2 regions of the Novipirellula sp. genome follow, and region 1 is predicted to be linked to the other one. Evidence: riboswitches for the same ligand, from Rfam matches in the RefSeq annotation. Region 1 holds a riboswitch; the other holds the start of a gene.

Region 1 (6,077 bases):
TATACGGCCAGTGAAAATACCGAACGGGCGACGAACCCATCGGCCGCCAGTGATCCTCTCGCGGCCGCAAACAGCCCCTCGCCCGAACCCGCACCTCCAGGACCGTTGGCAACGCTGCTGCGATTTTTGCCGTTGTTGATTAGCCAACGTTTTCCCCTCTTTCGCGGGGATCGTATCGCGACTTGGTTGACCCGGTTCCTCGGATTTGCGTTTGAACCGATTGGGATTTCGGTTTGGATGTTGCTTGTTTTCAGCGGTCTCTGTGTGGTCTATGGACACTCCGATGCATTTGCGGCCGAATTGCGGCGGATGTTTGATCCGGGGCTATGGCCCGTGTTGTTTTTGATTTGGATTGTCGCAAAGCTAATCCACGAAGCGGGGCATGCGGTCGCGGCCAAACATCACGGCGTGCGCGTGGGGCAGGTCGGCATCATGTTCTTTCTGCTCGCACCGCTGGCGTATGTGGATGTCACGGACGCATGGAAGCTGCGTCGCCGATTCAATCGAGTTCAAATCGCATTGGGCGGAGTCTACTTCGAACTGGCGGTCGCCGCGGTTGCGGCGTGGGCTTGGTGGTTTCTACCCGAAGGCTACGCAAAACATATCACCGCCCAATTCTTTTTGATCTCCGGTCCCGCGACGCTGTTGGTCAACGCCAATCCGCTGCTGCGACTTGACGGTTACTACGTGTTGTCGGATTTGACCGAAATTCCCAATCTTCGGATGCATGGGCGGCGGCAATTGGGCGCAGCGCTACAGTGGCTGTTTTTTGGCATCCCTCAAACTCGTCAATTGTTGTCGGGATGGCGAGTCTGGTTTGCATCGATCCACGCGGCCTGTAGTGTCGTTTTCCAAGTTTTTTGGATGGGCGGACTTGTGTTGGGCGTCGCGATGTGGGCACGCGGTCTGGGAATCTTGCTGGCCGTCGCAGGCGTGTTGATGTGGTTTTTGATCCCGGCAACTCGTTGGGTGTGGAAGATTTGGATGCTCGAGCCGGGCGAACGGTTTGGACTAAATTTTTATCGTCGGCGAATGTTGTTTTACGCCAGTTTGCTGGTCGCGCTGTTTCAGCAACTTGGTACGGTCTCTTCGCCGTTTGATCGACGAGTTCCTGTGGTGGTTCGATTCCAAGACGAACAGATCGCCCGATCGCCAAGTGACGCTTTTGTCGAATCGTTGTTTGTGCACCGCGGCCAACACGTCGAACAGGGCGTGTTGTTGATGCGGTTGAAGGATCCTGAACTGAGGATCCGCCGCGAAAAGAAGGCCGACGACCTTGAAATCGCTGAACTGCAAGTGATCCAATTTCGGCGGCAAGGGGAATTGTCCAAGGCCGCTGCGTACTTGGAAAACGCCAATGCATTGCGACGCCAGATTGCCGAGATGGACGAACAGATTGCTCAGTTGACCGTAATTGCAAGCCGCTCAGGTTACATCGTTGGTAACCATGTCGAATCGTTGCCCGGACGTTTTGTATCCGCAGGGCAGGAGTTGCTACGTGTTTCAGATCCTCAAGAAAAAGAACTCCTCGCCGTCGTTCCCGAACAAGACGTCGATGCGTACCAATTAGCAAGCCGCAGCGAATCGTTGTCGCGAGTACGTTTGCGGGGTGGTTTGACCATTGAAGCGAAACCTGCATCGCTGCGTCCACGCGCCTACCGCACGCTGATGCATCCGGCGCTGGCGGGCAGTGTCGGCGGACCCTTGGCAGTCGAACCGGCGATGGATGGATCGGGCGAGATGCGATTGACGCAACCTTATTTGGAAAGCATCACCAAGTTGGATCCGATCACAAGTGCGGAGGTTCGATCCGGTCAGTTGGGCAGTATGACGATTCGAGACAATCGTCCCGTACTGGCACGCGTCTACGACGCCATCGCAACCGATTTCCGCCGACTCGGCCGTTCGCAATAGCCACGCATTAAGCGTGATGCGGCAAACTCGATCCATCAAACGCTTCGGGGAACAGATGTTTGAGGTTTCGGACCTTATAACTTCCGTCGATCACATCGGTCGTGATGACGGGCAGATTTAATCCGAACTCGGCCAAAAATTGGCGACAAGCACCACACGGAGCCACGCCGCCGACGCTGGCGATCGCAATCGCGCGCCACTCGCGATATCCCGCTGCGATTGCCGCAGATGCGGCGACGCGTTCGGCACACAAACACATCGAATAGCTCGCGTTCTCGACATTGCATCCGATCACAACGGTGCCATCGTTCATTAACAATGCCGCGCCCACGTAAAAGTGACTGTGGGGAGCATACGCCTGATCACGCGCGGTGGTGGCGGACAAAATCAGTCGGTCAATCTCTTTGGTTTTTAGATCCACCATCGTTGTGCTCGGTTTAATCGTGAAGAGTGTCTAATCGTGAAAAGCAGCAATGTCGGTCGAGTGACCAAGGAGAAGATGAGAATCGTGTCGCTTTTTGCTTGACTTCGAGGTCAAGTTGGAACCCTTGGACTCTGCTACTGTTTTAGACGGTTGTAGGGTGTAAAGCAAGCAAAGCACCCCATTCGTATCGCAACTTGGGCAACCGGCCTAGGAACAGGTTCGCTGCCCTTCCCAGCATGCCGGCTGACCGCCTCGCCCAAAAACGCGTACGTCGTAGGGGAACGCTTTCGGTCGGCGGTGAACACGATGTCGATCCAGCCAGTGGCTATTGCCAATTCGAATCCCCATCGCGTTGCGATTTCACGTCACTTTAAAGGGTTTTGCCTAAGAAAACGCTCCTTCGTTCGTAGTCGAAGCAACCGGTAAATCAAACTCGCGGCATTTCGCAAGCCGAAGGAGACCCGTGATGAAATCGATCATTCTGCCTGTGGTCGTTCTGCTGGGGGGATTATTCGCGGCGATGATTCTTGTCGCCCAAGATCCCCCGGTGCGCGGTTCTCGTGTGAGTGACGTGGTGGCGAAGCGGCAAACGCCAACCGAAAGCATGCGAACGCAGTGGCAGACGGCGAAGCAGATCGAGTCGATGCGGCGGGGAGAATACCGACGGCTTCTCGGACTGCAGGCCGACGGAATCGTCAGCGCTGAAGAATCCCAAACCGTCCACGATCGGCGCGTGCAAGTCCAAGCGGAAGTCGAGTCGCTGCGAAAGAAGCTGGTGGTATTGGAAGCACGATTGGCCACGGTCCAAATTTGTGATGAAGTGGACCACCCTTAAAGCCGATCAATGCGTCGCGGGTCATGGCGGTTGTGCAAGTCGCCAGTTTAGCGAAGCTGGTCCTACTTTCTACGCTTGTCTATCGGCAAGTGCGTGTTCTGATTTTGCTGAGTCTGCTGATTTTGCACGCAGCTTCATCTGAATCACGCTGTTTCAACGCAGGATAACTCAACCACCGGGGGGATTGTAAAGCTATCTCTTTAATAGCGAAACTATCCTAACACGTCATTGCATCGACAAAGGCAACCCAGTCGTGAGATTGGTACGCAAAGCTATGGGCCTCATGTGAGGTCGCCAGGCCGCCAACAGTGAAGACGAGCATTCCACGGTAATATGATGTCTGCATCAATGATTGACTCGCCAACGGAATTACGAGAACCACCTCAAAGAATAAGCAACCGCCAACACCGCAAAGGAGCCATTGCGGTCTTGGCGGCCGTCTTAATTGTGATCTTGTTTGGAATGGTGGCATTCGCCATCGACATTGGTTATTTAGCTCTCGCAAGAACGGAAACACAGCGGACGGCGGATGCCACCGCTCACGCTGCCGTCGTCGAGTTTGCCAGCTCACAAGACATCAATGAAATAACGACACGTGCTCGTAGCGTTGCTTCGGAATTTACCTCGGCAAATCCCGTGCTTGGACAAGTCGCGTCGGTGGCGCCGAGCGTCGACGTGAGTATTGGTCATTACGAATTTGGTTCGGGGCAAACAGACTTAAGATTCGACGATCCTACAAAATACAATGCCGTCAAAGTAAGGATTCGTCGAACCAACTCACAAAATGGGGCCGTTCCTCTATTCTTTGGTCGGATTCTAAATCGCAGCGAGCAAGAGGTGGATGCCGAAGCTACGGCTGCCCTCGTTCGCGATGTCAGGGGATTCAAAATACCTTCCTCTGGTAAAAATGCTCCTGTGCTTCCCATCACGATCGAAGAAGACTATTGGAATCAATCGCACGAAGCGGAGGACGACGTCTGGGGTTACGATCCCAAGACCGGGCAGGTCACCGCCGAGGCGGATGGAATTCCCGAGTTGAGACTATTCCCTAATGACACCGGAAGCTCAGGGAATTTGGGGACGATAAACATCGGTGTCACCAACAATTCGACTTCCTATATCTCAAAACAGATTCGTAACGGGCTTAGTCGTGCAGACCTTCAGTTTCATGGAGGCTCACTTGAATTAAATCAATTGGGGACCCTGTATCTTTCGGGAAACCCAGGCTTAAGCGCAGCAATGAAAGATGATCTCGAATCCATCATTGGCGAAGTGCGAGTGATCCCGGTCTATCGTAGTGTTTGGGGCAACGGCAATAACGCCATGTTCGAGATCGTAAAGTTCGTTGCGGTACGAATCATGGCGGTAAAACTGACCGGAGGTGAAAAAGTGATTAACGTTCAGCCGGCGTCGCTGACGCTCGAAGGGGTGATCCAGGGGAACGGCTTGCAGTCGAGCGCGGGCGTTTTTTCATCGCCGCGAATCGTCAACTAATACTGAATGCCCAAACTAAGTCAGGAATTGATCGTGAATCCAATCCCCCAACCAACGCGGCGCCGCCGGACAGGAGTTGCTGCTGTCGAGTTTGCGCTTGTTGTTCCGGTATTCTTGCTGTTGGTTTTTGGCATTATCGAATTCGGACGTGCCATCATGGTCCAACAGATTTTGGTCAACGCAAGCCGTGAAGGCGCTCGCGCCGCCGCGGTCGATGGTGCAACGCAATCAAACGTCGAGAAGGTTGTCAAAGACTATCTAAAGGGATGCTCCGTGAAGAGCGGAGCGGATGATGTTGTCGTCTCTCCTGATCCTTCGAAGGCGAGAAGTCGCGAGGAAATCACGGTCAGCATCGCGGTGAAGTTTTCTGATGTCAGCTGGATGCCTCCGTTTATTTACAATGACTATCTGCGAGCAGCCACGACCATGAAATCGGAAAAACTCGAATAGCGTCGGCTGCGCTCGGTCCGAAAATCGGCAAGACGCAACGGCGATCGGAGCTGGGTGACGTCGAGCGGCACGACGAAGACAGATGAACGGACATTGAGCCCGTTTGGGGTCACTTTCCCAGCTCTCGGACGGCACCACCAGAGCTAGCTTCTCTCGAGTGCCGCTAGCTCATTAACACTCGTTCAATTGCTAGAACGAACGACGTAAATCCCGCAATTTCTTGCCCGTCGTTTCCGCGGTGACTGCCTACCAGAGAGGAAAAGTCGGTGCCATCGAGGGTGTTTCCGGTTAGTTCGATTTCAAGCTGCTGAACGCTGTTTTCTTGATCTGCCCGTAAAGCCTCGGTGTATTGCGTCGGTAAATCAGTGTCTTGTAACCGAAATTTCAACACGAGATCGAGTCTTCCGTCGCCATCGACGTCAACCAGTTTGCTGCGATGCACGCTGGCGCCAGCCCAGGCGATTGATTCGACTTCAATTTGCGACGTATCCGAAGTGGCCGTCGAGTACAGATCGATGCCAAGCGACTTTCCACCCAAAGTCGTTGCGGTCCCATCAATGTCGCTCACCGCCAAATCCTGCGGTGGATCGTTCACGGTTGCTTTCTGGTTTCACGCGATAACGGTATTGGTCTCGCAGTGTCGCGAGATCCGTTAATCTCCGTCCTGAAAACGTCTTTGTTCACTGAAGTGATGGTCGCGGCGTGATGGTAACCCCCTCCTAGTCAAGTGACCCATTGGATGCGGCCTAAGCTTAGGGATGATTCGGGAACGCGAACTCACAGTGTCGCAATTCGGTAGTTGGAATGCCGCGAACGAGCACCCGATTCGGGCAGTGGGGCCGCAGTCGACGACTCACCCTGCCCGCTGCGTGGTGAGTGTGCTGCGTTCTCGTACCCGGTAAATGTCCGGGACATCGCATCTCTGCTGGGTCACTTTCGGGGATTCCGGGATAGCCGAAA
Region 2 (7,179 bases), on a different contig from region 1:
GATGGCACCGCCGAAAACCGCCACGCCGAAAGTCGCCACGCCGAAAACCGATTCAACAGAACACGATCCCGCTGGGATTCCGGCAGTCAAAGGGGATAAGCAACTACCGCCACGTTGGCAGGGGGATGTGCCTGATTTCAGTGGCTTGGCGGCGAAAAAAACGCCCACTCCTTCGATCGTGACCGACAAGGCTGACTCGATCGCCGGGCTTCCCACAACGCCATCGTCGTCCACCGACACGCCGCCGAACATTGTCGTACCAGGCGAGAATCCGGCGGCCAGTTCGCTTCCGAAATTCGAAACACGCAAAGAGGCAGCCCAGACGAGCGGGACGACTGCAGTACCGGAGTTTGCCGCCGACGAATTGTCCGCAGAACCCGACGAGGACGCTGCTGCAGGATCCGGATCAGCGACACCGCCAGTGAATCCGTACACGGCATCGCAACCGATGATCCGCAGCGGGGGGACGCCATCGAATTTGCCTCAGGAACGCAAGTATCCGATGTTAGAGCTGATCCGGAAGCTGTATTTCGGATTAGCCTGTCTGATTCTTGGTTTGGCGATCCTTTACACGCTGGTGGTTCCCGTGATCGGAATGACCCAAGAGGGGATGATGGGATTGGTGACCGGGCTGCTTACCGCCGTCCCGATTTTGATTGCCTCGGCGGTCTGGTCGGCAACCTTGCTGGCGGCTTCGGAGGTGATTAAGTTGTTTTTGGATATTCAATCCAATACCTTAGCCACGGCCCACGCGGTTCAGTCGCGTTAGGCGAGTCACGTTCGCTGAGTCACGTTCGCCGAGCCGTCACGGTTTGTTGCGGGGGGCCGCTGCAACATCGAGTCGGCTACATTGAGTCGGCGGTTTCCGCTTTCAGCTGTGCCACGCATTGGCACCATTTTTTGGCCAATTGATCAAGATGATCGATCTGTTGCGGCGTGATCTGGTCGGGAGAATCGGCGTTTCGCTCGACCTCGGCGGCGGCGGCGACGTCATCATCGCTGGCGACGTAGCGAAAACAGGACTTCAGCGTATGGGCTGCGGTTCGCAAGGTTCGCGAGTCGGCTGATTGTGTCGCCGTGCGAATTCGGCCGATCAGCATCGGCACCTCTTCAAGAAACGCATCGCTGATCGCAATCAATGTTTCTTTGTGATCGCCGGCGTGTCCGCTTAGTTGGGCCCGCCAATCGTGTGACGGTGATTGTGATTCGTCCATAGGTGGGAATCTCCGCAAAGAGTGGATTCGATGTTCGCTTTGGCTCGGCCGCGACGACGCTCGCCAACGATTGCCACGGTACATCTTACCATTGATGCCGCCGCCGCACCGCACCGTGTCGGTTGCAGCGGAGGCGGTTGGGGGGCTTCCCGCGAGAACGCAAATCGGGGGGTGGTTGGCTGCATATTCGTTACGATCGGTTTGTTTGGCAGTTTTATGCAATCGTTAGGGCTTCGGTGATCGGACTTTTTTGACTCGGTCGAATCGTATCGTACTTTCAAAGTGTAAAGAGTGAGCGAATCAAAGTTGGTTCGCTGCCAGGATGAAGGTTTGCATGTGTGTGCAAGTCATCAGATCTGGTCGGCCTTGCTCCGTGACAAAGGCAAACCGTTCGAGAGGGCGGGGCGCAAAACCACGGGTCCGTGAGTCGTGCGGCGGATCGATTATCGAGCCAATGTACTGCTTCAGGATTGCCAGGTTGCCACGGAAAATCGATTGCTCGAGAGCTTGCTCTCTCGACATTCGGTGCACCAAGGCACGTCAGACGAAAGTCGGAGACGAGGCTGCCCTTACGTTGAACGCATTCACGTCGAATGTGTTCGTATTTAAGCATCGTCGTGAGTCATCTGTTAACGATGATTCACATCTCACTCGCGAGGAGAGAGACATGAAGAATTTCGCTACCAGCATCGTAAACTTCCTGAAAGAAGAAGACGGACCAACTGCGGTTGAGTACGCCGTTATGTTGGCTTTGATCATCGTCGTTTGTTTGGTTTCGGTCGGTTCGATCGGAACCGCTGCGAACACCAAGTTCGACGCCGTCGGCAAGGCCATCTCCGGTGGCGGTGGATCCTAGTCGATCGCCGAACTCGTTCGGCTAAATCTATTCGTCGCATTGTCCGGCACAGATCGCATGTTTGCGGTCTGTGCTGGCTGCGTCGATTCCTGCTTGTGGAAACTCAGCGAGTTGCGAAACACGTTCGTAACCGTTTCAAAGGGCCACGTCTCCTAAAGTCTACGCCCAATCCAACTTTTTTCGTTCGCTACCCCGACCCATTCGGGAGGCTTAATAACCGATGAACTACCCACTGATTCCCGCCGATGCGGCTGCGTATGCCTGGCAGCTTTCTTGTTGTCTGGTCACGCTTCTGTTCGCGATGTTTAGTTGGTTGATTGGCCCTCGCTAACGAAACAACTGCTTTGCAATCGAACCGAGGGTGAGGCCAGAAGCAGGCCATCACCCCGCGTTCCATGCGGCCGAAAAAGCTTACTCATAAAACACTTTACGGGGATAGACTCATGGATACTTTGTTTCACTCAGTCGTTGACCACTGGATCGTCTGGTTTGTCACGATCGTGCTCGTCGTTGCTGCGGTTATCGACGGCGCCATTTTGAAGGTGCCTAACTGGTTGACCTTTCCCTTCATCATTAGCGGCTGGGGCTACTGGACGATCACGGCCGGCTTCGCGGGGCTGGGCTACAGCTTGCTAGGAACCTTCGTCGGCATGATGTTGCTGCTCGTGCTCCGCAATGTTGGCGGTATGGGCGCCGGTGACGTTAAACTGCTCGCCGGAGTCGGCGCGTGGCTCGGGACCGTGATCACGCTGTGGGCTTTCGCCTACACCGCGATTGTGGGGGGCGTGATGGCTGCCTTCATGATCATGGCAAGTGGCAACTGGTTCAAACATTATGCGATGGCTCGTCAGATTCTCGAAGAATGGAAGACGGTGCGTAACCCTTCGAAACTTGCCGAGATCGCTCGCGAGCGAAAACCGACCATGAAACTGTTGCCCTACGGCATTCCAATGGCCATCGGTTCGATCGCGTACTTTGCAATCGCCGGTTTGTTGGTTTAAGAAAAAATGCTAGCCAATGGGGAGGGAGCGCAAATTGCGCTCCCTTCTTTTTTTGTGTCCAAACCCGTTTTTCCCCCGATTCGTCCCCTCATCCTCTTTCAAAAAATTCCCAAACCGACGTTACAAACTGCCAAGTGTGAACTCAGGTAGTTTGCGTTGACTTTTCTAAATCTAGTGGTCGTAATAGCCCCCTGGTATCGGTTGCAGCGATCGCTCTTGCAAAACCGAAAACCCATGTGAGTCGGAACATACGGACTAAGCCGGATTCGACCCTTGTATAACCGTTCTGCCAAACAGCAGCTCCTATTCAGGCACGTCTGATTAGCCATGCGAAACAAATCACTCATTCTGCTTCTAGCTTGCGTTTGCGGTACCATTGCAGCGGTTGGCATTAGCCAATGGATGCAGGCTCGCGGCACGACGAGTGAAGCCGCACCGACCGTCGACATTTTCGTCGCAGCCAAAGCGATCGATATTGGCGAGCAGATCACGGGCGACAAAATTCGGCTCGAGCCATGGCCCGCCGATCGTATCCCCGAAGGATCCGTGGGCGACCTCGGCATGCTCGATGGCAAATTCGCACGCCAGAAATTTTATGCGGGCGAACCTGTCATGCCGGTCAAGTTGATGGACACCAACACGGCGACTGCACCTAAGGGGTACAGCGTGGTGGCAATGCGAGCGGACGCCGAGAACAGCATCTCGAATTTGGTTCAACCCGGTGACCGCGTGAACGTGATGGCGTTCTTTACCAAAAGCGAATTGATTCCTCGCACCATGACCAAGACGGTTTTGACCGGTGTTCGTGTGTTTGCGATTGATGGTAATACCGATCGTCTCGAAGGGGACGCAAAGCCGACCACGGCACGCACGATTCAGTTGTCCATTCGCAGCGACGACGTCGATGCATGGACCTATGCCAACGAATTAGGAAAGATTCGTTTAAGTCTTGGCAACCCAGGCGATTACGAGGAGCCCGCAACCGATGAGGGGCCAAGTCCCGCTGCCAGTTCATTCTTGAAATGGCTTGCCGACTACCAAACCGCGCAGGACCGTCGCCGCGAAGAGATGCGTCAACCTGTGGCGACGCCCGTGGTGGCCCCCGCAGCCGCAGCCGCCACTGCAGCGGCGGCAGCACCGAAAAAACGAAAAGAGGGATTCAAGATGCTCAAAATGGTCGAAGGCCGCATGATTGAGTACTGGATCGCACCGACTGAAGTTCCCGTCGTGATGAGCGACACCGGTCCTACCGACACCAGCGGGCAAGAGACCACGGAAGCAGAGGCGGGCATGCAGGAAGATTCGTCTCACAGCGAAGGGAACGCTCCTGCCGGTGGCCCCGGCGACTACAGCCACCTTAACGGAGCCGACAGTCCGTTCTTTCAACCTCAGGGCGAACGTGGCAGTTCGGCTTCGGATTACTAGTACTATGATAGCGAGACGTCGTGGCATCGAAGGTATTCTTTCACCTGAAACCAAACGACCTCTCGATAAGCGTGTTTTAAAAAACTCTTTACCAGAGAACTTGTTACTTATTACTGCCTGAATTGATTGTCCAAAGCACAGATGCTTTTTCAAATCATAGTTGGCTTCGCCAATCACCAGGCCTTCGCAAGGATGCTTTCGCGATGGAAATGAACTGTTGGACAACCAAGTCCACCGCATCTCTGATGCTGATGATGGGTCTTGTCTTAGCTGGCCCCGGGTCTGTTGCAAAAGCAGACGGACCGGTTCAGTTGACATCGAACCAATCGATGGCGTCCCATAGTATTTCTCAGACGGTTGAACGTTTCGAGATGCTGGTCAAAAGCAGTCGCATTTTGACATTGGAAGATCGCATTCCTAAATTCCAAGTGCATAACGAGGAAGTAATCGGAGCGACTCCGGTTTCACAGAATCAGATTCAGATTTTCGCGAAGGTCCCCGGAACGACTCAGTTGAATCTTTGGGATACCAACGACAAACTCTATACTGTCGACGTGACTGTGCTTGCCGACGCTCGCGAGGTCGAGGGGATTTTAAGTTCCCAGTTGCCATTTGCATCGCTCAAAGTCATGCCGATCAATGACAGTGCCATCATTTCAGGAACGGTCACCAGCGTCGATGACGTTGACCGTGCCGTCGCGATTGTCGAACAGTTCTATTCGACCGTGGTCAACAACATCAAAGTCGTTGGCGTGCAGCAAGTCCTGCTGCATACCAAGATCATGGAGATTTCACGTACCAAGTTCCGTGATCTCGGAATTGACTTGGCGATCCTTGATTCGGGAAACCTGTTCGTTAACGCCCCCGGTGGACTGATCAACGCCTCGGCGAGTACGATCTCGGGCGGGGTGATCCACGCGGGTGACCAAGCCAATGCGAGCGTGTTGACCGGCGACTTTAGTGCACTGATCAAAGCCCTTCGCCAAGATGACTTGGTCAAACTGTTGGCGGAACCCACGGTGGTGGCCACCCACGGACGCCCTGCTCGTTTTATCGTTGGTGGTAAGGTGCCCTACATTGTTCCCTCGGGCAACGGTGCGGTATCGGTCCGTTACGAAGAGTACGGAACCTCGGTCGACTTCTTGCCGTTTGTGGTCGGACCGGGGCGAATTCGCTTGGAAGTTCGTCCCGAGGTCAGCGAAGTGGACCCCTCGCGTTCGATCATCAACGAATCCACCCAGGTGTTTGCGTTCACGCATCGCTATGTCGAAACAGCGGTCGAGCTGCAAGCCGGACAAACGTTTGCCTTGGCCGGCTTGTTGCAAACACGTACCGAGGCGACTCGTCGCTCCACTCCGTTCTTCGGTGAACTGCCTTACATCGGAACATTCTTTCGCCGCATCAACGAACGTCGCAACGATATCGAACTGCTTGTCACCGTGACTCCGGAAGTAGTCGCCGCGATGGATCCATGTGAAGCACCCACGGGCGGTCCTGGTTTGAACTCGGGTTCGCCTAACGACAAAGAGTTCTACTTGCGAGGTTTCTTGGAAGTGCCGAACTTAAAGGGTGACAACTGCGGCGACGAGATCAACGCCTGTAACGACGTCCAGGGCTTTAGCATTGACCCATCGTACGGCGGACAAGTTCTCGGTGGAACTTCGCACCAATTCGACCAGGAAATCTTGCGTCATCCTGGTTTGCCTGAGGGGGCGATTGTGCCCGGGGCAACCCCAACCGTCATCGGTGATGGCGTAACCGTCGTGTCGCCACAAAATTAAAGCAACGCTATCACGGTGGTCGCGTTAGAGCACCGCGAAATCGATCGAGCGACAATTCAGTCGCGGTAAGAAATTCAGAATGAATTCATGTCAGTGGATAGGTCGTTATGAGTAATGTTCTAAGAATTGCCCTTGTTGATCCAAATGATACATCCCGCAATCAGCTTAAGGGGATGCTCGTGGGGATGGACACGGTGTGGCTTGAGGCAGATTGCTCTCGTTATGAGTTCTACCCTGATGTCGTCGAGCAAACCAATCCAGACGCGGGAGTTGTCGCACTTGATGCCAATCCCGACAAAGCGATCGAATTGATCCAGCGGCTTTCGACCTCGGCGCCCGAGACGTCGCTGCTGGCTGTCAGCGAAAGCACCGATGGGCATTTGATCCTTCGTACGATTCGCGCTGGTGCGAAAGAATTTCTGACGCTGCCGCTCACAAAAGAAGAACTCAGCAGCACGCTGGATCGCATCAGCCAGCAAAAGTTCGGAGCCAACGAAGGTGGCAGCCGGCCGTGTGAAGTGATCGCGGTTGCCGGAGCTACCGGTGGTGTCGGCACAACAAGCACCGCAGTGAATCTCGGGTGTGTGTTAGCAGCCGATCCTCAAAACAGCGTCGCACTGGTCGATCTCGATCTCGCGCTAGGAGACGCGGATGTCTTTTTGGACTCGATCCCCGACTACACTCTTGCCGACGTTGTTCAGAACATCGCTCGCTTGGACATTCAGCTGCTGAAACGTTCGTTAACAAAACATAGCAGCGGATTGTACTTGTTGCCTCGACCGGTCGAACTTCATGACACCGAGTCAATCAACGGCGACAGCATCCGCAAAGTCATCGGGCTGCTGAAGGCCTCGTTCACTCACCTGGTGATCGATCTCTCGAAGACGTACAGCCAAGTCGAC

Evidence for each region. Region 1 has a riboswitch for cyclic di-GMP ahead of ABX962_RS26080 (pilus assembly protein TadG-related protein). Riboswitches for the same ligand answer to the same signal wherever they lie in the genome.
Region 2: linked by a shared signal. The riboswitch ahead of ABX962_RS04855 (Flp family type IVb pilin) and the one ahead of ABX962_RS26080 (pilus assembly protein TadG-related protein) in region 1 are both predicted to bind cyclic di-GMP.

Annotation. Positions count from the first base shown of each region.
Region 1 covers NZ_JBFHFD010000473.1:169-6,245, forward strand. Annotated here, with positions in the region: partial or broken gene ABX962_RS26065 (efflux RND transporter periplasmic adaptor subunit) at 1-1,914, shown strand, start outside; gene ABX962_RS26070 (cytidine deaminase) at 1,922-2,338, opposite strand; gene ABX962_RS26075 (hypothetical protein) at 2,805-3,173, shown strand; cyclic di-GMP riboswitch class I at 3,405-3,480, shown strand; gene ABX962_RS26080 (pilus assembly protein TadG-related protein) at 3,507-4,667, shown strand; gene ABX962_RS26085 (TadE/TadG family type IV pilus assembly protein) at 4,701-5,117, shown strand; gene ABX962_RS26090 (hypothetical protein) at 5,281-5,712, opposite strand.
Region 2 covers NZ_JBFHFD010000034.1:20,338-27,516, forward strand. Annotated here, with positions in the region: gene ABX962_RS04845 (hypothetical protein) at 1-769, shown strand, start outside; gene ABX962_RS04850 (Hpt domain-containing protein) at 846-1,214, opposite strand; cyclic di-GMP riboswitch class I at 1,586-1,700, shown strand; gene ABX962_RS04855 (Flp family type IVb pilin) at 1,882-2,070, shown strand; gene ABX962_RS04860 (prepilin peptidase) at 2,514-3,071, shown strand; gene cpaB (Flp pilus assembly protein CpaB) at 3,399-4,496, shown strand; gene ABX962_RS04870 (type II and III secretion system protein family protein) at 4,826-6,277, shown strand; gene ABX962_RS04875 (AAA family ATPase) at 6,385-7,179, shown strand, end outside.